3 regions of the Lysinibacillus sp. FW12 genome follow, and region 3 is predicted to be linked to each of the others. Evidence: riboswitches for the same ligand, from Rfam matches in the RefSeq annotation. Region 3 holds a riboswitch; each other region holds the start of a gene.
What was found. A riboswitch is a leader RNA that binds a small molecule or an ion and turns the genes downstream of it on or off. The one in region 3 is predicted to bind S-adenosylmethionine.

Region 1: linked by a shared signal. The riboswitch ahead of SJW71_RS21810 (MetQ/NlpA family ABC transporter substrate-binding protein) and the one ahead of SJW71_RS10950 (Na+/H+ antiporter NhaC family protein) in region 3 are both predicted to bind S-adenosylmethionine.
Region 2: linked by a shared signal. The riboswitch ahead of SJW71_RS03435 (bifunctional homocysteine S-methyltransferase/methylenetetrahydrofolate reductase) and the one ahead of SJW71_RS10950 (Na+/H+ antiporter NhaC family protein) in region 3 are both predicted to bind S-adenosylmethionine.

Annotation. Positions count from the first base shown of each region.
Region 1 covers NZ_CP139094.1:4,253,949-4,265,114, forward strand. The annotation lists gene SJW71_RS21790 (PucR family transcriptional regulator) at 18-1,586, shown strand; gene SJW71_RS21795 (carbon-nitrogen family hydrolase) at 1,638-2,432, opposite strand; gene SJW71_RS21800 (pyridoxal phosphate-dependent aminotransferase) at 2,529-3,698, shown strand; gene SJW71_RS21805 (PPC domain-containing DNA-binding protein) at 3,739-4,242, opposite strand; SAM riboswitch class I at 4,365-4,470, shown strand; gene SJW71_RS21810 (MetQ/NlpA family ABC transporter substrate-binding protein) at 4,560-5,390, shown strand; gene SJW71_RS21815 (methionine ABC transporter ATP-binding protein) at 5,483-6,508, shown strand; gene SJW71_RS21820 (methionine ABC transporter permease) at 6,501-7,172, shown strand; gene SJW71_RS21825 (enoyl-CoA hydratase/isomerase family protein) at 7,183-7,962, shown strand; gene SJW71_RS21830 (alpha-hydroxy acid oxidase) at 7,977-9,137, shown strand; gene SJW71_RS21835 (CaiB/BaiF CoA transferase family protein) at 9,134-10,330, shown strand; gene SJW71_RS21840 (glycine C-acetyltransferase) at 10,408-11,166, opposite strand, start outside.
Region 2 covers NZ_CP139094.1:655,764-666,929, forward strand. The annotation lists gene SJW71_RS03420 (SEL1-like repeat protein) at 1-981, shown strand, start outside; gene SJW71_RS03425 (protoglobin domain-containing protein) at 1,530-2,822, shown strand; gene SJW71_RS03430 (protoporphyrinogen oxidase) at 3,009-4,403, shown strand; SAM riboswitch class I at 4,503-4,602, shown strand; gene SJW71_RS03435 (bifunctional homocysteine S-methyltransferase/methylenetetrahydrofolate reductase) at 4,691-6,538, shown strand; gene metH (methionine synthase) at 6,531-9,962, shown strand; gene SJW71_RS03445 (GNAT family N-acetyltransferase) at 10,044-10,541, shown strand; gene SJW71_RS03450 (fatty acid desaturase) at 10,651-11,166, shown strand, end outside.
Region 3 covers NZ_CP139094.1:2,150,787-2,161,952, forward strand. The annotation lists gene SJW71_RS10935 (ketopantoate reductase family protein) at 430-1,461, opposite strand; gene SJW71_RS10940 (acetoacetate decarboxylase) at 1,603-2,343, opposite strand; gene SJW71_RS10945 (LysR family transcriptional regulator) at 2,474-3,358, shown strand; SAM riboswitch class I at 4,027-4,134, shown strand; gene SJW71_RS10950 (Na+/H+ antiporter NhaC family protein) at 4,274-5,509, shown strand; gene SJW71_RS10955 (VanZ family protein) at 5,593-7,014, opposite strand; gene SJW71_RS10960 (hypothetical protein) at 7,451-7,615, shown strand; gene SJW71_RS10965 (cold-shock protein) at 8,090-8,290, shown strand; gene SJW71_RS10970 (spore germination protein) at 8,539-9,933, shown strand; gene SJW71_RS10975 (hypothetical protein) at 9,985-10,164, opposite strand; gene SJW71_RS10980 (hypothetical protein) at 10,673-10,936, opposite strand.

The sequences.
Region 1 (11,166 bases), 2.1 Mb from region 3:
CAAAAGGAGGAGCTAAATTGAGTCCATTTCAACTAAAAGTACTAGATGTTTTGGAAAATAAATATTTTCAAAAGGCAGAGGTTGTAGCAGGTTACGAGGGATTATCAAGGATTGTCAAATGGGTACATGTTCTTGAAATCGTGCAAGTTGATGATTTTTTGGTCGGTGAAGAACTAGTATTAACAACAGGAATTAGTCTACAGCATAGCATTGAGGATTTTGCGGCATTTGTAGAAGCCCTTATTCAAAAAAAATGTGCCGCTCTCTGTATTGAGTATGGCTCCTATATTCAAACAGTTCCTGAAGCAATCATAGCACTTGCTAACTATCATCAGTTTCCCATTATTGTTTTTCATGAGGCAGTTCCTTTTGTTCGTATTACACAGGATTTACATAGCCAAATTATCAATAAGCAATATTTACTCATTTCTTCGCTAGAATCTTACTCACAGGCATTGAACAAAAATGCAGTCTTAGGACAGAACACAGACGATATTTTGCAAAATATGTATAACGAATTAAAGACACAAATCATGTTTGCTATTAAAGAGCGAGAGCCTATCTTTTATCCTAATATAGGACACAAAAAACGGCAGCAATTAGAAACATTGCACAAATCTGCACCACAATTTAAACATGAGCCTATTTTCATCTTTGATGAACATTATGCAGACCTAACACTCTATCGAGAAGATGGGCTATTCTCAGAATTTGAATTATTAATATTAGATCGTACAGCAACGGCATTAGCGCAACTATTAATGCGGGAATTCTATATCGAGGAAAAGAAGAATATAGAGGATGCAACCATTTTAGCAGATTGGATTGATCAAAAACTTTCTAAGGAGGAAATCTTTAAATTTATTGATACACATTACTCAAGCTATCAACAATCTAGTGGAACTATTTTTATTTTAGCCTCTCCCCATACATTGCCGAAAGCACAGGAAGATATCGTCTATAGTAAACTCTATTATCGAAATCTCTTTGAACAGCATGGCTTCATCCCATTTTTATTTGAAAGAAAGAGCTATGTTATTTTTATTTTACTTCATACAAAAGACAGCAAAGCAACTCGTGACATATTAAATAACATCTTTTCTACACTTCCTAAAACTGATTTTTATAAGAAGCAACAGACACAAGGCTTTCAAGTAGCCGTTGGGAAAGTCGTTTGTAACGTAGAGGAAATTCCGAAAAGCTATCAAACAGCCATAGAAACCTTATATATTTGCCGTAAAGTACAAACTTCCTCCTTTTTTTATGATGATCTGCATTTATATCATTTAATTTATAAGCTACAAATGCAGGTGAATTTACAGGAAGTAATTTACGACTATCTTCAGCCAGTGATTGAGTACGATAAAAAATATAATAGTAAGCTACTCGAAACATTACAGGTGTATTTACAAACAAATGGCTCCAAACAACAAACAGCCAATCAGTTGTTTATTGTTCGTCAAACCCTCTATCACCGATTAAAAAAGCTTGAAGGTTTATTAGGTAAAAATTTTATGAAAGGACATAACCGCATCACACTTGAGTTTATGCTATTGGCAAATTCATTAATTGAGGAGAAGGTCTAAAAAAGTAGGCACGCTCAGCAGGTTGTCTTCCCTTTTGAGCGTGCCTCTTCACTACCCTTTCACAACAACATCCTGATATAGTCCAGGTCTACGATCGTCATAAACTGGGATTCTTCCGCGTACTTCATCGACAATAGAAAAGTCTACATCAATGACCGCTACTTCTTCATCTTCAGCACCAATCCAAAGTACTTCACCCCAAGGCTGAATAATCATAGATTGCCCATTAAAGTTTTCTACCTTTTTTGAAATACGATTAACTGCGATGACAAAACATTGGTTCTCAATCGCACGAGCCTGTAGTAGCGTTTTCCAATGATCAATCCTTGGTGTCGGCCACTGTGCTGGTACAAATAATACCTTTGCTCCTTGTAAGGCGTGGGCACGTAACCATTCAGGGAAACGAATATCATAGCAAATGACACCAGCAGCCTCAATATCTCCTAAAGCAAAACGATTCATTTCATCCCCTGCTTCTAAATAAAGATGCTCGTCCATTAAACGGAAAAGATGGGCCTTACTATATTCCCCTACAAGCTCTCCTTGGCAATCAAATGTATACATCGTATTATAAAATTTATCGCCTTTTTTTATTGATACGGAGCCACCTACAATATGTACACCAAGTTCCTTCGCTAAGTGTGCCAAAAAGGCTTTCGTTCGCTCACCATTGACATCTGCTAAGTCAGGCAATTTCTCTAGTGCATAGCCTGTATTCCACATTTCAGGTAGCACAATGATTTCTGCACCTTGTTCTGCCGCTTCTCGAATCTTGTTTTCTGCTCGGGCAAAATTTTCTTCTACTTTGCCAAAGCCAACGTTTAATTGAATACAACCTATTTTCATATCTATTCCTCCTCTAGACAATTAACAGAAAAAGTAATACTATTTGCTTCATATTCTTCAATAATAATTATTATATTCTGAAAAAGGTGATCATGCATGGAATTCTCTAAAAAACTACAGCAACTACCTCCCCAATTTTTTGCGGCACTCGTCCAAAAAGTAAACAGTGCCCTAGAGGAGGGACGTGATGTCATCAATCTCGGGCAAGGTAATCCCGACCAACCGACGCCACCTCACATCATTCAAGCATTACAGGAAGCAGCAGACAATCCTCAAAATCACAAATATTCGCCGTTTCGTGGTATCGCCGAATTACGCCAGGCAGCTGCCAATTTTTACAAACGGGAATATAATGTTGATATAAATCCCGACACGGAGGTAGCAATTCTTGGCGGAACAAAAATAGGTCTTGTTGAGCTACCTCTAGCCGTATTAAACCCTGGTGATACCATGCTATTACCGGACCCAGGCTATCCAGACTACTTATCAGGTGTAGTATTAGGTGATGTAAATTTTGAGGTTATGCCACTTTTTGCTGAAAATAATTTCTTACCTGATTATCATGCATTACCTAATGAAGTGAAAGAAAAAGCCAAGCTACTTTATTTAAATTACCCGAATAACCCTACAGGTGGTACAGCAACACTGGCATTTTTCGAAGAGACTGTTCGCTTTGCCAAGGAACATAATATTATCGTATCACATGATTTTGCTTATGGGGCAATAGGATTTGATGGCAATAAACCTATTAGCTTCCTACAGGCAGAGGGTGCAAAAGACATTGGTATTGAAATGTATACACTATCGAAAACCTTTAATATGGCTGGCTGGCGTATAGGCTTCGCCGTTGGTAACGCCGATATTATTGCGGCTATTAATCTCGTTCAAGATCATTTGTTTTGTAGTCAATTCCCTGCAATTCAGCAAGCAGCAGCAGTGGCACTAACAGCTTCTCAAGAATGTGCAGATGAACTAAGGGCTACTTATGAACGTCGTCGAAATGTATTAATTGAAGAAGCTCAAAGAATTGGCTGGCAAGTTACGGCTCCGAAGGGCTCCTTTTTTGCTTGGCTTCCTGTACCTGTAGGCTACACTAGTGAACAATTTGCTGATTTATTGCTAGAAAAAGCTGATATTGCAGTAGCCGCAGGCAATGGCTTCGGTCAATATGGCGAAGGGTATATACGTGTTGGCTTACTTGTCAGCGAGGAACGCTTACGTGAAGCCATTCACAGAATTGAACAATTACAATTATTTACCGCTTAATACTACTATGTCCTGTAGCATACATTCTCTACAGGGCATGCTATTTTTCGATTTTTCTTGGTAGCTCTAAACCTTGCTCTAGCGGATAAAATTGTATATGGCCTGTTTCTTCATCCAATCTACGAATATGCTGAACGCCTTGAATCTCAGCCAGTACAATGTCCGCTGTAATAACGGGATTTCTACCTTTCAGAAAGTGTCCACCTGATACTACACCCCATTGATCACTCATCGAACCATGGAAATGTGTTTCATATCCTCCATCTCGTTTACAGACAACACCAGATCCTTGAATAAATTCGAGTGGTCCCTCTTTTTCAATGACTTCACTAAAACGGACTTTAATGTGCGATGTTTCATCAGGTACTAAATAAACAAAGCTACTTTTTTGGAAGCTCCCAATACAACTTACAATTGTAGCAGACTCTATTTGATTCTCCTCACAGAGCGCCTCAATTCCTTCCATGATGTCTGTCCCCATTAGAATACGAGCACTAATAACCTTGCCAAATGAACCAATTCCATAATTTACTCTTACAGACATTGTTCTCCCTCTTTCATAACAAAAAATTATAATAATATAAAAAATTTTAAAAATATTTATTGACTTACTATACCCCATAAATTATATTAGTTCTATCGGAATTACAAAAAAATATTATAAATCTCTTATCAAGAGTAGCTGAGGGACTGGCCCTATGAAGCTCGGCAACCTCCTTTTTAAAAGGAAGGTGCTAAATCCTGCAAACGAATTTCGTTTGATAGATAAGAGAGGACGTCTTTTTCATGAGCCTCTCTTAGTTTGTAAGAGAGTTTTTTTATTTTCAAAAAACCGATAAAAACATTTTGGAGGTCATTTTCATGAAAAAGAAAAATAAATTTTTAGTAGGTTTAGCAAGTCTTACATTAGTAGCAGCTCTAGCAGGCTGTGGCTCTAAAGAAGATAGTAAAGGTCAAGCTGAGGCAATCGATGAAAATAAAATCGTCGTTGGTGTCACTTCTGGTCCACACGAGCAAATTGCAGAAGTAGCAGCTAAAGTAGCAAAAGAAAAAGGCTTAGAAGTTGAGCTAAAGTCGTTTTCTGATTATGTTTTACCAAATACATCGTTAGCTGAAGGCGATCTCGATGCAAACAGCTACCAACATGAGCCTTTCTTGGACACATTTAATAAAGATCACGATACAGATTTAGTACCAGTAGGCAAAACTATTTTAAATCCAATGGGTATTTACTCTGAAAAATATAAATCATTTGATGATATTCCTGATGGTGCCACATTTGGCTTACCGAACGACCCAACAAATGGGGCCCGTGCCCTCTTTGTTTTACAAGAAGCTGGCTATATTAAGCTAAAGGATGGTGCAGACTTAACAGCCTCTATCCGTGACGTTGAAGAAAATAAAAAGAATTTACAGTTCATTGAACTAGAGGCGGCTCAAATTCCTAAACAGCTTAGTGAAGTAGATGTAGCAGCCATTAATACAAACTTCGCACTAGAAGCCGGCATTAATCCTAAAGAAGACTCTATTCTATTAGAATCTACTGACTCACCATACGTGAATTACATTGTAGTACGTGCTGAAAATGAAAACGACCCAACCATTAAAAAGTTTGTTGAGGCTTACCAATCTGAGGAAGTACGTCAATTCATTGAAGAAGAATTCAAAGGTTCTGTGATTCCTAGCTGGTAATATGCTTCTATTAGCAGAAGAATCTGCCGTATTCCTCATGAGAAAACGAGCAGATTCTCACTTTTAGAAGGACGAGAAAGGAGCAATATCGTATGATTCAATTACAAAATATATCGAAAGAATTTAAGACGAAAAAAGGGATCATTAAAGCTGTGGATGGAATCAATCTTCATGTGAAAAAGGGACAAATTCATGGGGTTATCGGCTATAGTGGTGCTGGTAAAAGTACACTTATTCGATGTGTCAATTTACTGGAACGTCCTACTTCGGGAAAAGTACTGATAGACAATGTGGACATTACAGCCCTTTCGCTAAATGAATTACGTCAAACACGACAAAAAATAGGAATGATTTTCCAACATTTTAATCTATTAAAAACTGCAACAGTTTACAACAATATTGCCGTGCCTTTAAAACTACTAGGCTATAACGACAAGGAAGTAAAAAACCGTGTAGCAAAATACGCCGAAATTGTAGGATTAACAGAGAAACTGGATAGCTATCCTAATCAACTTTCTGGTGGGCAAAAGCAACGAGTTGCTATTGCACGTGCCTTAGCACAAGAGCCAGAGATTTTACTTAGTGACGAGGCAACAAGTGCACTCGATCCTGAAACGACCGAGGCCATCCTTGAATTGTTGTTAAAAATTAACCGCGAGTTAGGCATTACGATCCTACTCATCACACATGAAATGAATGTCATTCAGAAAATATGTGATGAGGTATCTGTTCTCGAATCAGGTAAGGTCGTGGAGTTTGGTACTGCTATTGAGCTTTTTGCAAAACCGAAGCACCTTACTACTAGAAAGTTTTTAAATACAATTTCTCAGCGTAATTTATCCCCTTCACTCATTGAGCAGTTAAACGTTTCAGGAAGTGTCATTCGTTTAACATTCCTTGGTGAAAGTACGGGTAAGCCATTACTAGCAGAAGTCACGAAGGTGTACGATGTGCAACCGAATATTTTAACAGCTAATATTATTGAATTAAAAAACGGCATTGTTGGGAACATCGTGGTGCATTTACATGGAGAAACCCATATCGTCCAAAAGGCCCTAACCTATTTTACAGAAAATGGTGTTGCGGTAGAAGAATTAGGAGGCGAATTCAATGAGTAGTATTCAAAGCTTCTTTTCAGATTGGTCAGATGTCATTGGAAAATCAATTATCGAAACATTCCAAATGGTCGGAATCTCGCTACTCTTCTCCATTCTAATTGGTATTCCCTTAGGGCTATTAATCGTTTTAACACGACCAGGTCAATCCTTTGAAAATAAAATTATCTATCAGCTTTTTAATCTCATCATCAATATTATTCGTTCTGTTCCATTTATCATTTTATTATTCTTCATCTTACCATTTACCAAATTAATTGTTGGTACAACGATTGGTGTTAAAGGTGTTATAGTCCCACTAGTTGTTTATACAGCTCCTTATATTGCACGCTTAATGGAATCTGCTCTTTTAGAGGTGGATTCAGGTGTGGTAGAAGCTTATACAGCAATGGGCATAAAACGTCGCCATATTATTTGGCATGTCCTATTACGTGAAGCACGCCCATCGATTATTTTAGGCTTAACGATTGCCACAATTGGCTTAATTGGCGCTACGGCAATGGCTGGAATGGTGGGGGCAGGGGGATTAGGTGACCTTGCCTACCGTTATGGTCATTTACGCTATGAGGTTGATGTTATGTATGCCACTGTCTTTATCTTAATCATCCTTGTTCAAAGCATACAATCCATCGGCAACCGCTTTGCTGCGAAATTAAAGAAAGACTAGGAGAATGACGATGACAACTGAAATTTACGTAGAAAAAAACGGCTATATCGCAACGTTAGTGTTAAATCGCCCTGATAAACGTAATTCTTTATCGAGGGCGATGTTTCAAGCCATAGTAGACCAGCTTGAGCAGTTACGTACAGATCCTTCTATTAAGCTATTAATTGTTCGCGGTATCAATGAAGTTGCCTTTTCATCAGGTGCAGATATTAGTGAGTTTTTAGATATTCGTTATGCTGCTGACAATGCCAAAGCCTATAACGATATAGCTTTAAAAGCCATTGATGCGCTTTATAAATTTCCGCACCCTACCATTGCAATGATTCAGGGCTTAGCGATTGGCGGTGGCTTAGAGTTAGCAAACGCATGTGATTTTAGATTGGCCACACCGAATAGTAAGCTTGGTATTACGGCAGCCAATATTGGTATTGTCTATAATCTTGAAAGCACTAAACGCTTAATCAATATTGTGGGTGTCGCCAAGGCAAAGGAAATTTTATATACAGCCAACATTTTTACAGCGGAAGAAGGAAAAAGCATTGGTTTAATCACAGCCTTACATGAGCCAGAGGATATTGAAAATGCCACATTGCATTTTGCAGAGCATCTATTAAGTAAATCATCCGTTGCAAATGCAGGCATTAAAAAAATCATTCAGGCGATTGTAGATGGTGAAAACGAAGAGAACGAAGAACTGGCCCAAACCGTTCTTGATTCATTTAGTTCAGACGATTATAACGAAGGCATTCAAGCCTTTTTACACAAAAGAAAGCCTATTTTCAATAAATAAGTGAGGTAGTTACGATGACAAACACGACTGATGGCGATCTACTGTTAAAGAATATTACTGCACAAGCCCCCTTTCCCATTTGCTTTGCTGACCTAGAAAAGGCTGTTGCAGAAAAAATAGCAGCTGGACCCTTCGGCTATATACGTTCAGGTGCTGGGGGTGAACAAACTTTACACAACAATCGTGCAGCGTTTAAAAAATACTCCATTGTACCCCGCTTTTTAAATGATGTCTCTAATGTTGATACGTCGATTCATTTGTTTGGTAAAACCTACCCAACTCCATTGCTTTTTGCTCCAGTTGGCATGAATGGTATGGTTCACGATGAGGGAGAGCTTGCCGTTGTCCGTGCTGCCCAACATTTAAATATTCCATATATTCAAAGTACAGTTTCCACTTATGCGCTTGAAGAAGTTGCCGAAGCTGCTCCAACAGCAACAAAATGGTTCCAATTGTATTGGTCTACAAATGAGGCAATTGCGTATAGTATGGCTGCACGAGCAGAGGCAGCTGGATTTGAAGCAATCGTTTTAACGATTGATACGGTAATGCTTGGCTGGCGAGAAGAAGATGTGCGCAACCAATTTTCACCACTAAAGCTAGGCTATGCAAAAGGAAATTATATGAATGATCCTGTTTTTACTGCCTCATTGCCTGATGATTCATTTGAGTCCTATGTACAGGGGGTTCTGAAAAATGTCTTCCACCCCACACTCAATTGGGAACATGTTCGAGAGTTAAAGCGACGCACTAATCTTCCAATATTATTGAAAGGAATTTTACATGCTGAAGATGCAAGGTTAGCAATCGACAATGGCATCGATGGCATCATTGTTTCCAACCATGGTGGTCGTCAACTAGATGGTGTGATCGGTTCTCTGGATGCCCTTCCTGCTATTGTAGAGACAGTAAATGGACAAATTCCGATTATTTTAGATAGCGGTGTGTACCGTGGTATGGACGCACTAAAAGCACTTGCTTTAGGTGCAGATGCTGTTGCGATTGGACGTCCATTTGTTTATGGACTAGCTCTTAATGGACAACAAGGTGTCGAGAAAGTGATGACCAATCTTTATGATGAGCTAAAGGTTTCCATCGCGTTAGCTGGTGTGACCTCAGTCAAGGGGTTACGTAACATCACATTAGTCAAAAATGATGGGACTGAAGATAAATGAAACAGGCATTAAAGGGAATAAGAGTTGTTGATTTATCCCAAATATTAGCTGGTCCTTATTGCACAATGGTCCTAGCAGATATGGGCGCGGAAGTAATCAAAATCGAAAAATATCCTAATGGCGACGATACACGTACAATGGGTCCTTTTATTAGTGAAGAAAGCCATATGTATATGATGGTCAATCGCAATAAAAAAGGCGTTTGTATCAATTTAAAAACGGCTGAGGGACTAGCATTATTCAAAGAGCTTATTCAATCTGTAGATGTCCTTGTAGAAAACTATCGACCTGGTGTCACGAAAAAGCTTGGCATTGATTATGACACTTTAAAGAACATCAACCCTGGCCTTATTTATTGCTCCATTTCAGGTTATGGTCAAACAGGTCCTTATAGCCAAAAAGGTGGCTATGACATTATGGCCCAAGGATTAAGTGGCTTAATGCATATGACTGGCGAAGCGGAAGGCCGACCTGTAAAAGTAGGCTTTGCCGTCAATGATATTGCTGCTGCTCAAACAGCATTACAATCGATTTTGATGGCTTATATTTATAAGCTGCGCAGTGGTGAGGGGCAATATATAGATGTCTCTTTAGTAGAGTCCGGACTTGCATGGACTGTTTGGGAGGCGGCTGCTTACTTTGGACAAGGCGTGTTACCCGAACGGACAGGCACTGCTCATCGTGTTTCGGCTCCTTATCAAGGCTTCAAAACACAGGATGACTATATTTTAGTAGGTGCAGGTAATCAAAAACTGTGGGAGATTTTTGCGACTAAGGTTGTCAACCGACCTGATTGGTTAAACAATCCTCTCTTTGCCACTAACTATTCTCGTGCTCAACATGTGAAAGTACTAGAGAAAGAAATTGAGAGCGAATTAGTGAAGCATAAAGCGACTTACTGGCTAGCACTTTTAGATAAACATGGTGTACCTTCAAGTCCTATCTACTCCTATGATCAAACATTGAATGATCCACATATTTTAGAGCGAGGCATGGTCTTGTCCTATGACCATCCAACTGCAGGACCAATGCGTACATTAGGCTTCCCAGCTAAGTTCTCACAAACACCTGGTCAGCTAACAAGTGCAGCTCCTACTTTAGGACAACATAATGAAGAAATATTACGAGCTTTGAATATTACCGATGAAGACATGCAACAGTTAAGAGCAGCAAAAATTATTGGCTCGAAATAAAGTGATTTCTCATTTTTACCATCTGTCCAGTTAAACTGATAAAAAAAGGCTTCCCCATCTCTGAGGAAGCCTTTTTCTTATTGAATAACGCCTAACTCACGACCAACTTTTTCATATATTGCAATCGCATCATCAAGCATTTCTTTTGTATGTGCAGCTGTTGGCATATTACGAACACGTCCTGTACCTTTAGGAACAGTTGGGAAGACAATTGATTTTGCATAAACGCCCTCTTCGAATAAACGTTTTGAAAACTCCTGAGTCAGCTTTTCATCCCCAATGATACAAGGTGTAATTGGTGTTTCAGACTCACCAATATTAAAGCCAAGCTTCTCTAAACCGGCCTTTAAATAGTTACCATTATCCCAAAGCTTATCGTGAAGCTCAGTGGAATCAATTAGCATTTGTACAGCTGCTGTAATCGCTGCTACATCGCCTGGCGGTAATGCTGTAGAAAATAAAAATGGACGTGAGCGTACTTTTAACCAATCAATTAAATTTTTCTTACCCGCAACATAGCCACCCACAACACCAATGGCTTTTGACAGTGTACCAATTTGGAAGTCGATTTCTTTTTCTAATCCAAAATGCTTCACAGTTCCTTTCCCTTTTCCTGTTACACCTGAACCGTGGGCATCATCGACATACGTAATTAAATCAAATTCCTTAGCAATTTCCACAATTTCAGGTAATTTAGCAATATCACCATCCATTGAGAAGACACCATCTGTAATGACCATAATCTTATTGTATAATCCTGATTCTTTCGCCGCTTTTGCCTTAGCACGTAAATCATCCATATCAGAGTGATTAAACGCGATGATTTTTGCCTTTGA
Region 2 (11,166 bases), 1.5 Mb from region 3:
TGGCAAATTTCCTCGCTAGAAAAGCTAGCAAATCGTATAGAAGTAGTGGATGATGTGCTTGATATTATAGAATGGTACTTCCACCACCAAAATAATGAACAAGTTGCTATTTCAGAGGAAGAGGATTTGGATCATGAGGTCATGATTGATCTATATAAAGAGGCGGTTGAAGAACAGGACGCGGATGCACAGTATCAACTAGGTGAATATTACAATGCTAGGGAAGGTAATCATTTTCAGATCGAAAAATCATTGAAATGGTTTGAGTTAGCTGCGACTCAAGGGAATGCCGATGCACAATATATGTTAGGTAATTTTTACTTTGAAGGAATTGGAGTAGAAGAAAGTCATTCGATGGCCTTTTTATACTATGAAAAGGCGTCAATGCAGGGACATGCGGATGCTGCCAATAATTTAGCGGATATGTACTTTAATGGTGAAGGAGTAACGAAAGATTATACATTAGCAAAAAAATGGTTTGACTATGCTGCTAAAAAGAATGTACCAGAGGCCATGTTTACGCTAGGGATTATATATGAGCAGGGGTTAGGCGTGACTGTAGATATGGAGGCAGCATTCAATGCCTATAAACAATCTGCAGAGGCCGGTTATGTAGAAGCACAATATCTTCTTGGTGGAATTTATTTAGAGGGACGCCTAGGCCAAACGAAGGAGGTAAACCGCGCACTATTTTGGTATGAACGAGCTGCAGAACAATATCATGTAGATGCTTTTTATGATTTGGGGTATATATGGAGTAATGGGCTTGCAGGTATACGAAATATTGAAAAAGGCATTCATTGGTTTAAACAGGCTGCCCTTCAAGGGGATGCAGAGGCCAAGTTACAGCTAGGGCATATGTACAATAAAGGTGAAGGGATAGCTAGAAATCTGAAAGAGGCCATCAAGTGGTATGGACTTGCAGCAGATGCAGGCATTAAAGAAGCTTCGGAAATATTACAGGAACTTAAAAGTTTGTAAATTTTGTGTTAAAAAATATAGTGTCTTTGAATTATTTATACATCTGATTAACATGAAACTTTTGGTATATGAATAAACCTTTTAGTAAGTATATAGTTTTAGTTGTTATAAGGGTAAAAATTATTAATATAGTGAAATTTATAGGGTGCCAGAAGAAATTTTAAAAAAATAAGCATAATAATCAAGAAATCGGGTAAAAAAAGCTACCAATTAATAGTGTGGTAGCTTTTTAATTGTTTTTTAAAGTGAATTTACTGTAGGGACTTTTTATACATTTTATGTAAAATATTGGGTGGTTAAAAATTGACAGCAAATTATAAAATGATTAAGGTATATGAGTGATTTTGAAAAGGTACATATGCAAAAATCTACTGTTTGTCATTCATAGTGTTTGAAAGGGAAGTTTTTTTCAATAAACTTGGAAAAATGTATATGGTTATGCCAAGACGTTATGGATAGGTATTTTTTCATTAATCTATCAATATGTTAAAAGGTATTTGATGTTTCTCGGCCTGCTGAAAGTAAACAGAATGAAAGAGGGAAGTTGTGTGATTTTTCAAAAACAGAGAAAGACGAAGGTATTGGATCTACAGCAATACACAGTGAAAATGGATTTGTCTAATCGCCAATCAATGGCGAAGCAAATTGAAATGCTGAACTTAACGGAGCAAGACTTACAATATTTAAAGGCTTTCCAGCCATATGTTATGGACAATGTAGATCACATCGTAAACCGCTTTTATAACATGATAGGAACAGAGCATCATTTGGTAGATATTATTAGTCAACATAGTTCTGTAGAAAAGCTTAAAGTAACGTTACGGAAGCATATTATCGAAATGTTTAATGGAATAATTGATGAGGAGTTCTATCTAAGGCGTGTAAAAATTGCGAAGGTACATGTCCACATTGGACTAAGAACACAATGGTATATTTGCGCATTCCAAGATTTATCTATTTCATTTATTGATTTAGTTGAAAAAAATATAGAGTATCCTTATGATCAGTTCAATACAATAAGAGCTATATCGAAAATTTGTAACTTTGAGCAACAGCTCGTCTTAGAAGCTTTTGAAAATACTGTTGAAGAAATGAAAGAAAGCATGGAGCATGAGAGAGTCGCAATTGAACAACAAATTGTACGTTCTTCTGAAGAGCTTGCCACAATCTCTCAGGAAACCAATCATTCTTTTTGCTGTCTCAGCAAGCAGTCTGATGAGATTAAAAAATTGGCCAAAAAATCGCTTGATGTATCGACTTTAGCTGAAAATGAAGCACTTGCAGGACGGGAACGTTTAAAAAATCAATCACAAAATATGCATAATATTATTCATTCACTTTATGATATTGAAGAAAATATAGAACAATTATCAGGTATGTCTAGAGAAATGGAGACAATCATGAGTGTTGTTACTACTATTGCGAATCAAACTAATCTGTTAGCTTTGAATGCAGCTATTGAAGCGGCTCGAGCTGGAGAGGCGGGAAAAGGATTTAGTGTAGTAGCAGACGAAGTTCGAAAGTTATCTATTCAAACAAAAGAATCGGTAACAGCGGTTGCTTTGTTATTGAAAAAAACAAGCGAACGGACTGAGAAACTAGAGTATTCTTTGACGAATATTCAAGGAGAAGTAGCGTCTGGTGAGGAAAATATGTTGCAAACAGAAGGCCAGTTTACGAGTATACTAGATGCCATGACTGAAGCAAAAGAACAAAATGATTGCATGGCAACAAAAATACAAGCAATCGTAGGTATATTAGGTGAGTTAGGGACATCATTTACAGAAGTAACGAATTCGGCAGAAAAATTAGCGACCTTTGCGCAAAATTTAAAAGTATAGACGGTTAGTATTTACTACAATGTATTAGGCGTAATTAACACTATAGTACCTATTAATATATATGTTGGCTAGAGCTATCTCCTAAAGGGATAGCTCTATTTTTGCTAAATTTGTAAAGGGTTGAATGCAATTTTCAATGAAAATAGGTTTATACTGTAGAAAGAACTAATAATAGGGGCGGTTTATATGAAAACAGTTGTTGTATTAGGTGGCGGAATTACAGGATTATGCACAATGCATTACTTACAACGTCAAGTGAAGGAGAATAATCTAGATGTTCGTCTAGTACTTGTAGAGAAAAATACATATCTAGGTGGTAAGTTACATTCGGCATATGAAGAAGGATTTATTATGGAAACAGGTGCTGATTCTATTGTCGCTCGCCATAAAGGTGTTATGGAGCTAGTGCAGGAGCTTGATTTTGAAGATAATCTAGTTTATAACGAAACCGGCATTTCTTATATTTACACAAATAATGAACTACATGCTATTCCAGCTGATTCTACATTTGGTATTCCAATGAGCTTGGCATCCTTAGAGGAAAGCACATTAATATCAGAGCAAGGAAAGCAGGAAGCATTAAAGGATTTGACATTACCAAACAAAGGCTTTACAAAGGAAAGTTCAATTGGCGAGTTCTTAACCTACTATTTAGGAGAGGAACTAGTAAAAAACCAAATTGCACCAGTTCTAGCAGGTGTGTATTCAGGTGATTTACATCAGCTTTCAATTGCTTCTACTTTACCGTATTTAATTGATTATAAGAATGATTATGGAAGTATCATTAAAGGTTTTGATGCGAACCGTGAGCAATTTGTTAAAGCTGCCAATAAAAAATTTATATCATTTAAAAATGGTTTAACTTCTTTAATCGATCGACTTGAGCAAACATTAACCAATGTTGAAATTATCAAGGGTGTCGCTACTTTACATGTTCAAAAACAGGAAGACCGCTATACAATTTCATTAGCAAATGGTGAAAATATCGGAGCAGATTATGTTGTGCTTGCACTACCGAATGAAGCTGTTCAAAGCCTCATGAAGGATGAATCATTAAACCGTTATTTTAATCAATTTACTACTGCGTCAGCCATTACCATATACTTAGGCTTCGATGTACCAGACGCGAAATTGCCAGCAGATGGAACGGGCTATATTGTCTCTCATAATTCTAACGTTACTTGTAATGCAGCAACTTGGACAAGTCGTAAATGGAAGCATACATCGAGAGACAATAAATTACTTGTACGACTCTTCTATAAGAGTATTAACCCAGCGTATGAACAACTACGTACCATGACTGATGAAGAATTGGTAACCGTTGCTTTAGAGGATGTTCGAAAGAGCTTGGGAATAGAAGAGGATCCAACCGTAGTAAATGTAACAAAATGGATTGATCAAATGCCTAAATACGACTTAGCTCACAGAGAAGCGTTACAAGGGTTGCTTCAGGAACTGAACAAAAACTATCCAAATTTAGCTATAGCAGGCTGTTCATATTTTGGTGTAGGTATCGGAGCTTGCATTCAAAATGGGAAAAAAATTGGTGAGGAGCTTGCAGAGGAACTATCCAGTTTCTAAGATTTTAAGTTAAAAATTACTTTGTTACGTGAAATACTCTTGACTCATTCGTCAGTAAACGATATGATTCTTTTAATTATTTAAAAAATTCATACTTAATTCTTATCAAGAGAAGCAGAGGGACTGGCCCATTGAAGCTTCAGCAACCAACTTATTGTCAGGTGCTAAATCCAGAAGACCGTTGAGTCGAAGATGAGAAGGAACAACAATGCTGAATCGTTAAAGCCTTCTTTTTTATGAAAGAAGGCTTTTTATTATACAGAGACATAGGAAGAGAGGCTAGTTTTATGGGATTGCTTGAGAAGTTAAACACGCATGTATTGACGGCGGATGGTGCAATAGGCACAGTTCTTTATGGCTATGGATTGGAATATTGCCATGAGGAAATGAATGTGCAGAGACCAGAGTTAATTGAAAAGATTCATAGAGAATATATTGCGGCTGGTGCTGACATCATTCAAACGAATACGTACGGTGCAAATGCCATCAAATTAGCTCGCTATGGATTAGAATCACGCGTTCAACAATTTAATGAAGCAGCTATTACAATTGCTAAGCGAGCAGCTGCAGATGGAGGTCAATTTGTTTTAGGGACAATAGGAGGTATTCGTGGTATCCGAAAAAGTGATGCAACACTAGAGGAAATATTAGCGACTGTAGAGGAACAAGCAAGTGTTTTACTTGCAGGAAATCCAGATGGCCTCTTACTTGAAACCTATTATGATTTTGAAGAATTAACTGCAACATTAAAAATGTTACGTGCAAAAACAATGTTACCAATTATTGCACAAGTATCTATGCATGAGCCTGGTGTTTTACAAAATGGAATGTCTTTAAATAATGCTTTGCATGAGCTAGAAACACTTGGTGCAGATATCGTTGGTGTCAATTGCCGGCTAGGCCCACATCATACAATACAAGCATTTGAAGGCGTAGAACTTCCTGAAAAGGCATTTATGTCAGCTTATCCGAACGCTTCACTTCTTGACTTAGAAGATGGGCGTGTCGTTTATGAATCGGAGGCTGATTATTTTGGTCGAGCAGCAGTAGAACTACGTGATCAAGGGGTACGCTTGATTGGGGGCTGCTGTGGTACGACACCAAAGCATATAGCGGCAGCAAAAAAATATTTAGAGGAGTTATCACCCGTTCATGAAAAGCATGCGAAACCTGAAAAGATTGAGATCGTTCGAGAAGCAGAGCCTCCTAAGTATGAGCCTCTTCATGAAAAAGTAAAACGTGAACGATCTGTCATTGTAGAACTGGATACACCTAGACATTTAGAAATTGATGGATTCCTTGTAGGAGCAAAACAATTGTATGATGCTGGCGCAGATGTAGTCATGATGGCAGACAATTCTCTAGCCTCTCCTCGTATTAGCAATATTGCAATGGGAGCATTGTTGAAGAATACACATGGCGTACGTCCTCTAACACATATTACATGTCGAGATCGTAATTTAATCGGTCTGCAATCACATTTAATGGGATTAAATGCTTTAGGAATTCATGATGTCTTAGCTGTTACGGGTGATCCAACAAAAGTTGGGGACTTCCCAGGTGCGACAAGCGTTTATGATGTATCCTCGATGGAGCTAATCCAATTAATTAAGCAGTTAAATGAAGGGGTCTCTTTCTCTGGTAAACCCCTTCGAAAAAAAGCAAATTTTTCAGTGGCTGCTGCATTTAATCCAAACGTTCGTGTGTTAGACCGTGCTGTGGCACGTTTAGAAAAGAAAATCGAACATGGTGCAGATTATTTTATTTCACAGCCCGTGTATACGAAGGAAAAAATTGTGGAAATTTACGAGGCAACAAAGCATCTACAAGCACCGATATATATTGGGATTATGCCCGTTACGAGTTATAAAAGTGCAGAGTTTTTACACCACGAGGTGCCTGGCATCAAATTATCAGAAGATGCCTTAGCAAGAATGAAGGCTTGTGGTGAAGATAAAGAACGTGCAACAGCTGAGGGTATTGCCATTGCAAGGGAATTAGTAGAGGTGGCTGCGCAATATTTTAATGGTATTTACCTTATTACACCTTTTTTACGCTATGATGTGACACTAGAGTTGATGAAATATATTGAGCAATTGGATGAACAAAAAAAAGGAGTAAGTATACATGGCTAAGCACTTGATTGAAGAGCAATTAGAGAAACGTATTTTAATTCTTGATGGCGCAATGGGAACAATGCTACAAAATGAAAACTTATCGGCAGATGATTTTGGTGGAGAGGAGCTCGATGGGTGTAATGAAAATCTTGTGCTTACTAGACCTGATGTTATAGAGAAAATTCATCTTAAATATTTAGAGGCTGGCGCAGATATCATTTGTACGAATACATTTGGTGGAACTCCTCTTGTGTTAAATGAATACGATCTGGGTGCAAAAGCGGAAGAGATTAATAAACGTGCAGTTGAAATTGCTCGCCAAGCGGTGGATAAATTTACAACATCGGATTGGCCGCGATTTGTAGCTGGAGCTATGGGACCAACAACAAAAACATTATCCGTAACTGGCGGTATTACATTTGATGAGCTCGAGGAAAATTTCTTTATCCAAGCGAAGGCCTTAATTGAGGCAGGAGCAGATGTGCTGTTATTGGAAACAAGTCAGGATATGCTGAATGTTAAAGCCGGCACATTAGGGGTAACACGTGCTTTCGCGGCAACTGGCAAGGAACTTCCCGTTATGATTTCAGGAACAATTGAACCGATGGGTACGACACTCGCAGGACAAACGATTGATGCCTTTTATATATCTATTGAGCATATTAAACCATTATCAGTTGGCTTAAACTGTGCGACAGGACCAGAGTTTATGACGGATCATATTCGTTCATTAGCAGAGCTTTCAACAGGCTATATAAGTTGTTATCCCAATGCTGGCTTACCTGATGAAGAAGGCTGTTACCATGAATCGCCAGAATCTTTATCGCAAAAATTAAAAGGCTTTGCAGAAAAGGGTTGGCTTAATATTGTAGGTGGTTGCTGTGGAACAACTCCAGCACATATTGCAGCTATTCGTGAAGTTTTAAAAGGTGAAAAACCACGACAATTACCAGAAAAAACGCATGGTCATGCGGTATCTGGTATCGAACCATTATTGTATGACGATTCCATGCGTCCATTATTTATTGGAGAAAGAACGAATGTTATCGGCTCCCGAAAATTTAAAAATTTAATCATTGATGGAAAGTTTGAGGAAGCAGCAGAGATTGCACGTGCGCAAGTTAAAAATGGTGCCCATGTTATTGATATTTGTTTAGCAAACCCAGATCGTGATGAATTAGAAGATATGCGTGGCTTTATGCAGGAGGTTGTGAAAAAAGTGAAGGTTCCTCTTGTGATTGACTCAACAGATGAAAAAGTCATCGAGGAGGCGCTAAAATTTTCGCAAGGGAAAGCCATCATTAACTCTATTAATCTGGAAGATGGCGAGGAGCGATTTGATGCCGTATTACCACTTGTGAAAAAATACGGTGCGTCATTAGTTGTTGGTACAATTGATGAAAAAGGTATGGCGGTTGATCGTCATCGTAAGCTTGAAATTGCTGAACGTTCCTATCAACTTTTAACTGAAAAATGGGGTATTGCACCAGAAGATATTATTTTTGACCCATTGATGTTCCCAGTAGGAACTGGAGATGAGCAGTATATTGGATCTGCTCTCGAAACCATTGAAGGGATTCGACTAATCAAAGAAAAAATGCCGCAAACATTAACAGTTCTAGGTGTAAGTAATATCTCGTTTGGCTTACCGCCAGTGGGCCGAGAAGTACTGAATGCTGTGTATCTCTATCATTGTACAATTGCTGGTTTGGATTACGCTATTGTTAATACAGAGAAGCTAGAGCGATATGCTTCCATTCCTGAAGAGGAAATAAAGCTAGCTAATGACTTGCTGTTTAATACAAATGATGAAACCTTAGCCGTATTCACAGACTTCTATCGTGACAAAAAGAAGGAAAAAACGGAAGCCGATATACCAAAAACGGTTGAGGGTCGTTTAGCTTACTATATTCTAGAGGGTACGAAGGAAGGACTAATAGAGGATTTAGATGCAGCCCGTGAAATCTTTGAGACACCTCTTGATATCATTAATGGTCCTTTAATGGAAGGTATGGCTGAGGTAGGTCGATTATTTAATGATAATCAACTCATTGTAGCAGAGGTTTTACAATCAGCGGGTGTGATGAAGGCTGCCGTTGCCCATTTAGAGCAATTCATGGAGAAGAATGAAGAGAGTGCTGGGAAAGGGAAAATGGTACTTGCTACCGTCAAAGGAGATGTTCACGATATTGGGAAGAACCTTGTGGATATTATATTAAGTAATAATGGCTATAAGGTTGTAGATCTAGGCATTAAAGTAACCCCTGCCCAATTAATTGAAGCAATTCGCAAGGAAAAACCAGACTTTATCGGATTATCGGGTTTGTTAGTAAAATCAGCGCAACAGATGGTCATTACTGCTCAAGATTTCAAAGAGGCAGGTATTGATGTACCTATTTTAGTGGGTGGAGCGGCACTTTCTCGACGCTTTACTGAAACAAAAATAGCAGATGAATATGATGGTCCTGTAATTTATTCAAAAGATGCAATGCAAGGCCTAGAGCAGGCCAATCTTTTAATGGGAGAGGGGACGCGTGCCAATTTCTTAGCTGAAATCGCAGAATCTCGCCAAAAACGTTTAGAGGCAGATGAAAAACGAGCTGCTCGACCTGTAAAAGAGGTAACGATAAAACCTGCACGAACAGTCAAAGAAGCAGCTGTATATTTACCAGCAGATTTACGTCGCCATGTAAAAAAAGAATATGCTGTATCACATTTATATCCATATGTTAATATGCGGACATTGCTAGGACATCATTTAGGCTTGAAAGGGCAAGTTCATCAACTGCTTGAAGCGGGAGATTCTAGAGCTACAGAGCTAAAAGAATTAGTAGATGATTATTTGAAAAGTGATTTATTAAAGCCTTCAGGTTTGTATCAATTTTTCCCTGCCCAAGCGGATGGGGATGATGTCGTTGTTTATGATCCTGCTGATAGTAAAACAGAAATTGAACGTTTTACTTTCCCGCGCCAGCAGGTAGAACCATTTTTATGTCTTGCTGACTTCTTAAAAACAGTAGAAAGCGGTGAAATGGACTATATTGCACTCATGGTAGTAACTGCAGGAAAAGGAGTGATGGCTACAGCACGCCAGTTAAAAGAGGACGGTAAATTCCTCGAAAGCCATGCACTACAATCGACTGCACTAGAATTAGCAGAGGGCTTTGCTGAACGTATGCATCAAGAAATTCGTGACCAATGGGGCTTCCCTGACGCGACAGATTTCACGATGAGAGATCGGTTTGCAGCAAAATATCAAGGGCAACGTTTTTCATTCGGTTACCCTGCTTGCCCTAACTTGGAAGATCAAGAGAAGCTGTTTGGCTTATTAAAGCCTGAAGATATTGGTGTTCATTTAACTGAAGGCTTTATGATGGAGCCGGAAGCATCTGTATCTGCGATTGTTTTTGCTCATCCTGATGCTCGCTATTTTAATGTTTAAGGGTGTAATATAATAACATTCTGCTGATGATTATTTTTAAACATTGAATGTGTGACCAATTTCGTTAAGGAAGTGAGCAACATGATTCGATTCATGGAAGAACAAGATATACCTGAAGTTTTGGACATCTATAATGATATTATTTTAACAAGCAAGGCAGTCTATCGATATGAAATACAATCTTTGGATGAAAAAATACAGTGGTTTAAGGAGCAGCAGGCACTAGGAAATCCTTTGCTTGTTTTCGAGGAAAATGGGATGATCGCTGGCTTTGCTACCTACAGTCAATTCCGTCCATATCCCGGTTACCAATATACAATGGAGCACTCTGTTTACGTGCATAAAGAGCATTATCAAAAAGGGATTGCCACAAAGCTTATGCACAGGCTCATAGCATTTGCACAAGAGAATGGTGTGAAAACGCTTGTAGCAGGTATAGATGGTGAAAATATTGGTAGTATAAAGGCACATGAAAAATTAGGCTTTGAATATGCAGGAACAATCAGAAATGCAGGTTATAAGTTTGAACAATGGCTAGACCTTGTGTTTTATCAACTCCATTTGGTTGGACCAAAATGATAAAGGGTATGACAAATGTCATATCCTTTTTATGATGATTGCATCTGTTCTCACTTGTACTCTTATTTTATTATGAGGTCATAAGGAAAAGGAAACGAGGGAGTAAAAGATGGCAACAATTAAAGAAAAAACGAAAAAGTTACGCCAAGATGTAGCGCCATTTGCTAAATCAGATACGCGTAAAAGTGTTTTTCAAATGATAAATACAATTGTACCGTTAATTGCATTGTGGGTAGCAGGTTACTTGTTAGTGGATGTTTCACCTTGGCTAACTGTCGGTTTAAGTGTCATTTCAGCTGGGTTCGTCGTAAGAACTTTTATTATCTTTCACGATTGCACACATGGTTCATTTTTCAAAAGTAAAAAGGCAAACGACTGGGTTGGATTTTTTACGGGAGTACTAACATCATTCCCATATGAAAAGTGGAAACGTGAACATACAATTCACCATGCAACAAGCTCGAATCTAGACAAGCGTGGTATTGGTGATATTGATATGATGACAGTGGAGGAATATTTACAAGCTTCAAAAGGTCAACGATTATGGTATCGTTTTTATCGAAACCCATTTGTTATGTTTGGGTTAGGGCCTTTATATATGGTACTTGTCTTAAATCGCTTTAAT
Region 3 (11,166 bases):
CTATAAAATTAAATAAAAAATTTTAAAAATAAATGTAACTTTTTTAACTAACAGCCGTCTAACTTATTAGTAGAATACAAAAAAACTAAAGTAAACGAGTAATATTCACTTTTCACAAAAGGGCCAGGATCACATTTTCGTGATTTCCTGGTCTTTTTGTGTAGGGAGACCCATTTTATTAAAAAAATATGAAACCTTTAGGCTGTTCATTCGTATTATAATGTGAATCAAAAGCTAAGCAAAAATTTAGTTAGATTCACTTTCACTTAAAAGGCTAGGACTTACAGCATGTTGTAGGGTCTAGTCTTTTTTGTATCATTGTTCAGATTTTGTTCAGAACAATATGTTAGTCTATTCAAGAAGATTTTCATAGTCTTTACCTAAACGCAAAATGACCAGCACTCTGTGAAGAGTGACTGGTCATTTTGTTTAATGATGATTAACTAGTTCAGCAAAGAATGGCATGTTTGTTTCAAAATTAGTAACGGTCTGTAAATCTTCTGCCTGTTTTACTAATTGAACGACAAGGTTATTAAAAGGTGTGGCAACACCCAGCTTTTCGCCAAGCTCCGATACTACTCCATTAATATAATTTATTTCCGTTTTACGTTTTTTCTCTAAATCCTGTAGCATACTTGCTTTAAGTAGTTTAGAGGATGCCATCAATTGTTGGAAGGCTTTGACACGTTCAGGGATATCATGAGCCTTTTTCACTTCTAATGAAGCTATATCGAAGCCATTCATTTTGGCAAATTGTACTCCAGCAGCATGCCCCACTTTTATCGTTTCATCCGCAATATGCACGGCGCTAATACTACTCGTCTCATGATCAAGAACGCCACCAAAATTCGTATTGAGCGCGGCAGAAAGACCACTAAAAGCATTGTTAATTAATAGTTTAGACCACTTTGTGCCAACTAAATTGTCTGAGATGTGTGTGCCACCTACAAGATTTAAAATTGTTTGTATTTGTCTAATTCTTTCTGTTGTTTCTCCATTTAATTCACCAATTTGAAATGCATATTGTTTGAAGTGGTTATATTCTGTTGTCAAACTAGATATGCCCGGTTGAATGAATGTAGCACCAAACTCAACTGATCCAGCAATCACACGATTTCGCCCTACAATTGCAGCGACTTTTTCTTCTGGAATCCCATTTTGTAAAGAAAGAACGACACTTGTTTCATTTAAAAATGGTAGTAAGCCTTGTAAAACCGAGTCATTATACAATTGTTTTGTTAACAGTAAAACTAAATCATAAGTTCCTGACATATTTTTAGGCGTAATGGCTTTTACTTTCACTTGAAAGTCAGTAGTTCCTGTTATTTTTGCCCCTGATTGATTCAATTCGTCTACATGTTCTTCATAAACATCAATTAATTCGACATCTTGTCCACCGGCAGCAATATATGCACCAGCGATTGTTCCTAAAGATCCTGCTCCTAAAACGGCGATTCTCATCTAAATGCCTCCTTGGTTTATTTAATTATTCAATAAGCTTAGCTATTTGTATTTTGTCACGTTGTTTCTCCAATAGCTTCATCTGCATAGTTCCATACGGCTTCATTGCTTGATTAGATAATGTATGGATTAGTGTTCTTTCTATTTTTCAGTTAAATAATCGTAGACAACAGTAGGTGATGCCAACGATAGTTCTGTGACAATATGGGAAGCTGATACAACTTCTAACACTGGTAAATCAGCCATTGGGGCAAGTGCATGGGCAAAAAGTTCAAGTCTCGCTGGACCTGACCATGCTCCCAGTATTTTAATATCCGTAATTTCACTTCTCACTAGCTCACAAATTCTTGGTCGTCCATCATAACCAGGCATCTTTTTCAACATATAATTGGGTTTGATAATTTCTTTCAGTGCCTCTTGATGATCCAGTGGGAAATGTTTATATCCCATTGTTGCATTAGCCACTCTTAATGAACCATAATCTAAGAGACCAACTAATGTATCAGAATCTACAAATAAACTAGGCTTACCTAATTTTTTAGGATACGCAGCAATTTCTCTACCAGAGGCAATGGCGGGGAAACTATCAACATACATTGCATGTAAATAATCACCTTCTTCACCATCCATGCTAACAGGAATGACCTGACCACACTCTGTATAAGAACCTAGCCCTGTTACATCTGGCATTTTCATGATTTCAAATTTGACAAAGGGCTCCTTCACTTCCAATGGTTCTGGAACAATTTTCTTAAGTTTTTCCATATCCGTTTTATAGACGATATTTAAATATTCACGGTTATAAAAGCGATAAGGTCCAATGGGATAAGCACCTGCATCCAACGGTGTTGTGAATTGTCTCATTACTTCATCTTTTCTCATGAAAAACCACCATTCTTTCAACTTTGTCTTCTTACAATAACTACTTTAATGCGGATTTTACATTGCGTCTAATACATAATAAGATATAAATATATTTATTTAGATAAATGAATTAGGGGGCTTAAGCGAAATGGAACTTTTACAATTGAAGTATTTTCAAACAGTAGCAAATACAGAGCATATTTCGAAGGCGGCTCAACAGTTAAATATTGCACAGCCATCCTTAAGTTTGACTATAAAACGTCTGGAGGATGAACTAGGCACAAAATTATTTCATAGAAAAGGAAGAAATATTGAATTAAGTGCTGCAGGACAGATTATGCTCAAGCATGTTAATAAGGTATTTATCGAACTAGAAAATGCAAAAATGGATATTCAATCACTTGATGAAATCAATGCTCGTACAGTTAAAATAGCCATATCAAATACCCGATTTCTCGTTGGACTAATTAGTCAATATATTAATGATTTTCCTCATGCCAAAATTCAACAGGGAATTGAGACAAGGGATGATATACGTATAAATTTAAAGAGAGGGGATATTGATCTGGGCATAGCAGGCCCTCCAATCATTGATGAAGAAATTGAAACCTGTGTGCTTGTGGCAGAGGATGTAGTACTTGTGTTGCCTTCTAATCACCCATTGGCTGGTCAGTCAGAGGTTGCTCTAGCTAAGTTTGCAAATGAATCCTTTATTTCCTTAGCCAACAATGCAGAATATAGTCGTTTTACAACGTCACTTTGTGAAAGAGCGGGATTTATGCCTATCAAAAACTATGAAGTAGATTCAACCCTTCTGGCAGAAATTATCCAGCTGGAACAGGGTGTAGCCTTGTTGCCCATATCGGTTTGTAGAAAGTTTAATTTACATTTTGTAAAAATAGCTAATATGAATCCAACGTATACAGTAGGTCTGTCCTGGGTAAAAAATTCCATTTCGTCAGCTGCCGTTCAACAGTTACGGGACTTTATTATTACTTACTTTAACGAAAATAATGAGCACTACAAAATTTAATACCTTTGAAACGGGTTCCTGAAATGCTCGAAAAAACATAAAAATTCCCTAAAATTTTGTTGGAAAATATTTTAACTTGTTCATTGCCTCAACTTAGCGTAGTATTATAACGAATCAAAACTAAGTAAGTTAGTAAGATTCACTTTCACAATAAAACCAGGCGTTCTTCTTAGAAGAGCACCTGGTTTTTTGTTAGTTGCACAATAAGCGACTTGGGATTATATTCTATTATTTAGCAGGCAAATACCCGCGGAGTAAGGTGAAATACCCGCGGAGCAAGGTGAAATACTCGCGAAGCAAGGGTAAATACCCGCGGAGCAAGGCTGAATACCCGCGGAGTAAGGTGAAATACTCGCGAAGCAAGGCGAAATACCCGCGGAGTAAGGTGAAATACCCGCGAAGCAAGGCGAAATACCCGCGGAGCAAGGCTGAATACCCGAGGAGTAAGGTGAAATAACCGCGAAGCAGGATGAATACCCGAGGAGCAAGATGGAATATCCGCTATCGGCGTTATTCAGTAATACACAAAATCAGCTACAATAAGCAGATTTCTTCTAAGATTAATCGGAAAATCTATGTACGTATAGAAGTTAAAGAAAAAACTTGTTGCAAATATTAATTTTTTATTTTAATCTTTTAATATTGTGTCAAAAAAATAATATTTTTTCTTCTTATCAAGAGAGATGGAGGGACTGGCCCGATGAAATCTCGGCAGCGGAACTTAGTCATTAAGTTACTGTGCCAAATCCAGCAAGAAATGACTTGATAGATAAGAGGTGTATTTTCAATATAAGGCCTCTTCTTGTTCATTCAAGATGAGGCCTTTTTTTATGGAAAAAGGCTGATTTTAATTTTTTTGGAGGTAAAACAGTGAAGAAAGAGAATCCATGGGCGCTGATCCCATTTGTTGTTTTTATGATATTATTTATTGGTTCTGGGGTTATTACAGGTGATTTTTATGCCTTTCCTGTCATTGTTGCTATCACCATTGCAGGTGCTGTGGCTCTAGCCATGAATCGAAAAGAATCGTTTACGAAAAAAGTTGATATTTTTTGTCAAGGTGCAGGGAATTTAAATGTCATGATGATGGTTATTATTTTTCTCTTGGCTGGGGCCTTTTCAGAGGTTGCAAAAGGTATGGGGGCAGTAGATTCCACTGTTAACTTTGCTTTATCGGTCGTTCCGCAAAACTTACTGGTTGTGGGCTTGTTCATCATTGCCTGTTTTATTTCCCTCTCAATGGGTACATCCGTGGGAACGATTGTTGCATTAGCTCCAATAGGCGTTGGAATAAGTGATCTTACAGACCTTTCTATTGCTTTAGTGATGGCGGCTGTTGTTGGTGGCTCAATGTTTGGTGATAATTTATCCTTTATTTCAGATACAACCATTACTGCCGTACGTTCACAAGGCGCACAAATGAAGGATAAGTTTAAGGTTAATTTTTGGATTGTATTGCCAGCAGCGATTGTAACGAGCATTATTTTAGCAATCATTTCAATGGGTGAAACAGCACAAGTGGCGCATGTAAGCTATAGTTGGGTTAAAATTGTACCATATGTTTTAGTGATCATTTTAGCGTTATCTGGGATGAATGTTTTCCTTGTGCTGGCACTAGGGATTGTCCTTGCTGGTGCTGTTGGCTTAGTAGATGGTAGCTATCACTTGATGAGCCTTCTGCAAACGATTGGAGAAGGCATGTCCGGTATGTATGAAATCGCCTTTCTTGCCATATTAATAGCTGGAATGGTAGAGGTTATTAAGTTTAACGGAGGCATTGACTTTTTGCTGCACCTTGCGACAAGTAGAATTAAATCGAAAAAGGGTGCTGAATTCGGCATTGCTAGCCTTGTGGGTTTAACGAATTTATCTACTGCTAATAATACAATTGCGATATTAATTGCTGGGCCACTTGCCAAAAATATTGCTGAACAATATGACATTGAGCCAAGAAAATCCGCAAGTATTTTAGATATTTTCTCCTGTACAGTCCAAGGGCTTCTGCCGTATGGGGCTCAATTCCTTGCTGCCGCAAGCGTGGCCAAAATATCACCAGTAAGTATGCTGCAATACTCGATCTATCCCATTCTTATTGGTATTTGCGGAATGATAGCTATTTCTATCGGATACCCTTCAAAAAAGAAAGCCTAAAGCTCAAATAAGACCAGCAAAGCAAAATTTTAGCTTAGCTGGTCTTTTTCATCTCTTAAAGTAATGGTTTAGATTTAGAAGGATTACTTTCTTGCCTGTATTAGTGTAAACCAGTTGTTTCCGTTTAATGTTCCAGAAACGTTGTATACTGGCTGATAGAAACCTTTTGTGTCATACATATACGTTAGCTCGATTAATTCAATTTCAAGCTGATCGTCTTTTTTTAGAACCAGCTCTTCTTCTGTAACGAGTGCATTATACTTTATTTGAGGAAATTCTCCATTCTTTATTTGCTCATATACTTCAGCAGGGGACAAGATATCTACTTCCCGTGTAAATTGATTTCTTTGAACATTATAGGCTAATGAATATGCACGTCCATCTTGTGTAAGATCAAGAACTACATCCCCATACCAATAGTCGACATTTAAATCGGGACGATCTGGAAGATTCCATTCAAATTCCCCGTTTTCCAGTACAGAAAACTCTGCTTCTTGAGGGAGGATAGAAAGTTCGTCCATCAATGCCTTCGCCTTATCAATCAAGTTTTCCTGACCAGTCGATGTCGCTTGCTGCGAATAATTATTCGCTGTTAACGACCAATTCCCCATTGAACTTATAAATAATGTATATTGCATACCTGCTTTGTCTTGCAATAAAATTTCTCGGTCGTCTTTATAATTCTTTGCACTCAACTCCGATAACCCTAATTTATCTTGCAACAATGTTTCAACTTCTTCATTATGAATAATTTTTTTATAAACGGGCGCAACAGTAGGGTTTGAGTCTAATTGCAATGAAGTAGATACATGAACACCTGACATATTGGATTTTGTATAAGCGTTTATTGGCAGATGTCCAAATTCTTGTTGAGCATATACCAATGACATCCCAATAAAAATCAATCCCATGATAAGAGGGATAGCCAAAGTTCCAACAAGACTTTTTATTTTTACTTTTTTGTGATGAACAATAGAAGCCCCTAGTCTGTATAATTGGTATCCGATAACCCCACCAAGTGAGTTGTTGAATAAGTCATCAAGCTCGAAAATCCCTGCTCCTGTAAGTGTTTGGTATGTTTCAATTGAAAGTGTAGCACATACGACTACAAGGAAAAGCATCTTAAAAGCTTTAAATTTAGAGAAAAGTAAGGGTAAGAAAATCCCAAGCGGCACAAACATTAATATATTAAAAATACAATTTTGAAGATCACGTAACGAGTATTTTTTCCAGGCATCGATATAACCACTGAATGGTTGAAGATTCATCTCTAGGAAATGAGAAGAACCACGTCCAATAATCGTTAGCTCACATACAAATACGATATACCCAATGAAGAGTGCGCCAAGCATCATTTTAGTAATACTTAGTTTTTTTCGTTCGGATGGTTGTTTTTTATAATAAACGAAATAATAGAGGGCAATAAGCAAAAACTCAATGCCAATAATAATGATGACGGGCAACATTAAAATTCGAATATTAATAATAATTTCTGTTACTCCCAAGATAAAACGCTCCCAACTAATTGATTCTGTTCATGGTCCACACACATAAAACATGTGTTGACTGTCGACCTTCATTATTGTAAATGGCAATTATTAATAATTATTGAGAATATTTATGAAGATTTCTTAAGATTTTTTCATCATATATGGGGAGAGGGGAGAGGGGAGAGGGGAGAGGGGTAATCGAACACCTATTTTATAGAAACGTCAAATGAGTGTTTTTATTTTAATAGTGACATTTATATTAATAAAGGTTTAATGAAATCATAGTATTCAAATAATATTTTCCTAGGCCATTATGTATATTTATCAATGATTTATAAGGCTTCAGTTGTAGTGTCTTGTCAGTCCATATAATCAAAAAGAGTATAAACAATTGTCAGAAAATATCAATATACCCTATAATAAAATAAAAACTGAGATAAGAGGTGAACTTATGGGGAAACCAGTAGATTACAATCTATTTCCGGGTTATCAAAAAACACATAATTCCAGACTTGATGAACTAAAAGAAGAATTTATCGAGGAACAAGAAAAAGCAAAAATAGATGGACATATATTAGAGTTTGAAAAAACTTCATCTGAAGAATTGTCTCAATAAGCATCTTTAAAAGAGATGCTTTTTTCTTTGCTTCAACAGGTGAAGAAATAATTTAGGGTCACCGGGCTTTAAAGTGACCCTAAGTAACAAATGGGGAGGCTGTGACGGTCAACTAGCGTCACAACCAAATAAGTGCGTGCGATACACTCCCTATTAATTTGTGTAAAAAAAGGCTACTTATACAAAAAAATGTCCCTTTTATGTTGTGAATTTTTAGTCAATCACTTTAATTAGACAAGATCAAAGGTTTTAACCAAATTGGTTTCCAAGACCAAATTTAAAAAAATTTACGTTTGGACTAGACAAATATAATTTTTTGTTATATAGTTAAGTTAATAAAATCGTGCGTAAACAAACAATGAATTCACATATTACAAAGAGTATTCGTTTTTTGATTAATACTTTTTGTAGTATGTGTTTTTTTTTAAAGTATTATGATTTTATTTAATAAGTTTAAAATGGAGGTCATTGATTATGACACAAGGTACAGTAAAATGGTTTAATGCAGAAAAAGGTTTTGGCTTCATCGAAGTAGAAGGCGGACAAGACGTATTCGCTCACTTCTCAGCAATCCAAGGTGAAGGTTTCAAATCACTTGAAGAAGGCCAAAAAGTTGAATTCACAGTAGAAGAAGGCCAACGCGGACCTCAAGCTGCTAACATCGTAAAACTTTAATTCTTAAATGAATGAAGAAAGAAAACCACTTGTTATAGAGTGGTTTTCTTTTTTATTTCAGAGAAATTTGTTCAGAAATTGTTTAGTAAGATGTGTTAAATTTTAAATGTCATCGTAATTCAAGCCCGTTGCCTTAATTGGCAATGGGTTTTCTTATTTTATTTATATATATAGCTTTCATTTTTTAGCATAATTACATGAAGAACAGATAAACTAAAAAGAAAATTGAGCAAAGGGGGATCGTTTGGATGGACGAGGCAGCTTGGCAAATAATTGCTAAACTAAAACAGGAAACTTACGAAGTAGATGATGTTAAATTTAAAATGACTTCTACTGAAGAAGGAGATGTGACGGTTATTTACTTTTCTTCTTTAGTGGAAAAGATGACCATTCAAACGATGGTTTATATCCCTTTAGCCAATAATATTAAACAAATACATCAAATTTCTGAATATGTGGATTCAAAGAAAATTAGTGAAGCTGTCAAAAAATTAAATGCGGGGCAAACGCTTTTATATTTTCATGAAACGAACGGATTGGTAAGTGTTGATACTTATAGTGCACCGACCAGGGCAATTGCCAACACAGAAACAGAATCAACTGTTATTGGCCCACAGGATGCCTTTACTGAATCGTTAGAAACGAATATTTCTTTACTGCGTAGGCGCATTCAAAGCCCTATGCTAAAAAATGAAAACCGTATCATTGGTTCCGAGGCAAATATAAAAATTTCTATTATGTATATGGAAAACATAGTCAATGAGAAAAATTTAGAGAATTTAAGAAATCGAATCGATCAAATTGATTATCCTTTAATTACTGATGTCTCAGTCTTGAAACAACTAATTGAAGACAATCCTTTTTCACCATTTCCACAATATTACATGACCGTAAGACCCGATAGTGTTTGTCGCTATTTAATTGACGGCAGAATTATTGTTTTTCTAGACAATAGCCAAACTGCGATTGTTTGTCCAACATCATTTTTTGAGATGTTTGTGTCGGTTGAGGATTATTATAACCGATGGACGACGGCTTCATTATTAAGAATGTTACGCTTTTTTGGCTTTTTCCTTACAATCATGATTACGCCGATGTATATATCAGCCTTAACTTTTCATCCGGAAATTTTACCATATGAATTATTGTTAAATCTTCAGGAATCGAGGAGTAAAGTTCCATTTCCGCCTCTTATAGAAGTGTTGTTTATTGAACTGATCGTTGAAGTTTTACGAGAAGCGGGTTCTCGAATGCCGACAAAGGTAGGGCAAACAATCGGTATCGTTGGCGGTATAGTTATTGGAACAGCTGCAGTGCAAGCTGGTCTTTTAAGTAATATTCTTATTGTATTAGTAGCTACATCAGCGTTACTATCCTTTCTTCCCCCTATATTTTTAATGAGTAATGCAAGTCGATTTGTACGATATATTTTTATCTTATCTGCCGGACTGTTTGGCTTGTTTGGACAAATGCTCGCCCTTGCATGGCTAATCCATCATTTACTAAGCTTAAAATCTTTAGGCACTAATTTCATGACACCTGCTATACCACGTAAACCAACTGATTTATTCGATAGTATTATTCGAGCTCCAATAGACTATATAAGGGACAAGAAAGGTATTTCAGGAACAAAGAAAAATTGAGCAAAACAAAGACCAGGCTCTCTAAAAAAGGAGCTACTGGTCTTTTTTGAATTAATAGGCATATGGATTTTCTCTGTGAAGTTGCCAATACAGTTGAACAAGTTGTGTTTCATACTTAAAATGTTGTTCGTAAAAATACATATGTTTCTCTGGATCAATATGTTCATAGTATTTCGCTAACGTACCATATAAACTTACTTTTTGAAGCAATTGTGCTAACCGTGGATCCATTTCATTCCGCCCTTCTTTGTGCTCTAGACTTAACATATGTAAACCCATGAAGTATTTCTGGGCCTGTTAGAAAAAAGAAAGGGAACGGTACTCGATTTAAATTTGAAAGGTTGTAATATGACAACGTTAGGTTCTAGGAATTTTAGATAACTTTATTACATTAAAAATAAAGCCTATCAGTCCGCAAATAAAGAAAACATAGGCTACGAGAATGGACATAGCTTCTAAGTTGTTTGTAAAGATTCGATATCCTCCTAAAGTAAGTAAAGCCAAACTAGTAACCGAGCCAAGCAATGATTTATTCTTGCCAGACAAAAAAACACCCCCAAAATAATGATATATAATATGTTAACATGGATTATTATTTAAGTTAACATATAGGTTTTTTTATGAAACTTAATCAGGTGTATCGAAGCCCTTACTCAAATGGTTTAACTAATTTGTTTCCGCCTTTTTTAAAAATATCTGATAGGCTTCATATTGTTCCTTCAGTTGTAAATGGGCTTCCTCACGTTTTTCTGAGGTTCTCGCTTCTATGTAGGCATTCAAGCATTGAAGATATTCGTTCTTTATATTGAAATCCTCCAAAATATTGTTCTTTAATAGAGGGCTCCATCTGTAGAACGCCACCAGTATGATTAGCAACATCCGCAAATGCATCATATAGTAGCTCAAATAGTTGTGCTCGTTGTTCTCGAGTATACTGTTCACCTGTTTCCCTGAAATAATAAAATACGTTCAATTGGCTTTTGTATGATATATAGTTGTCCATAAAGTAGTGATCGATAACTTTTTATTAGCTGATGTTGGTGGTAAAGCATAATCCCAATCACCATCACTACTACCAAAAATCCTCCTATATATAATATGGCACTCCTATAATTTATTTGCATCCTTAAAAGGTAAATATACTTTGGCAGGGAGGCAGTACTATAATTGAAGGATAACGATCCAAATATCAGTCATATTGCCTTCCATAAAGAATTCATTTTTTCAGTAATT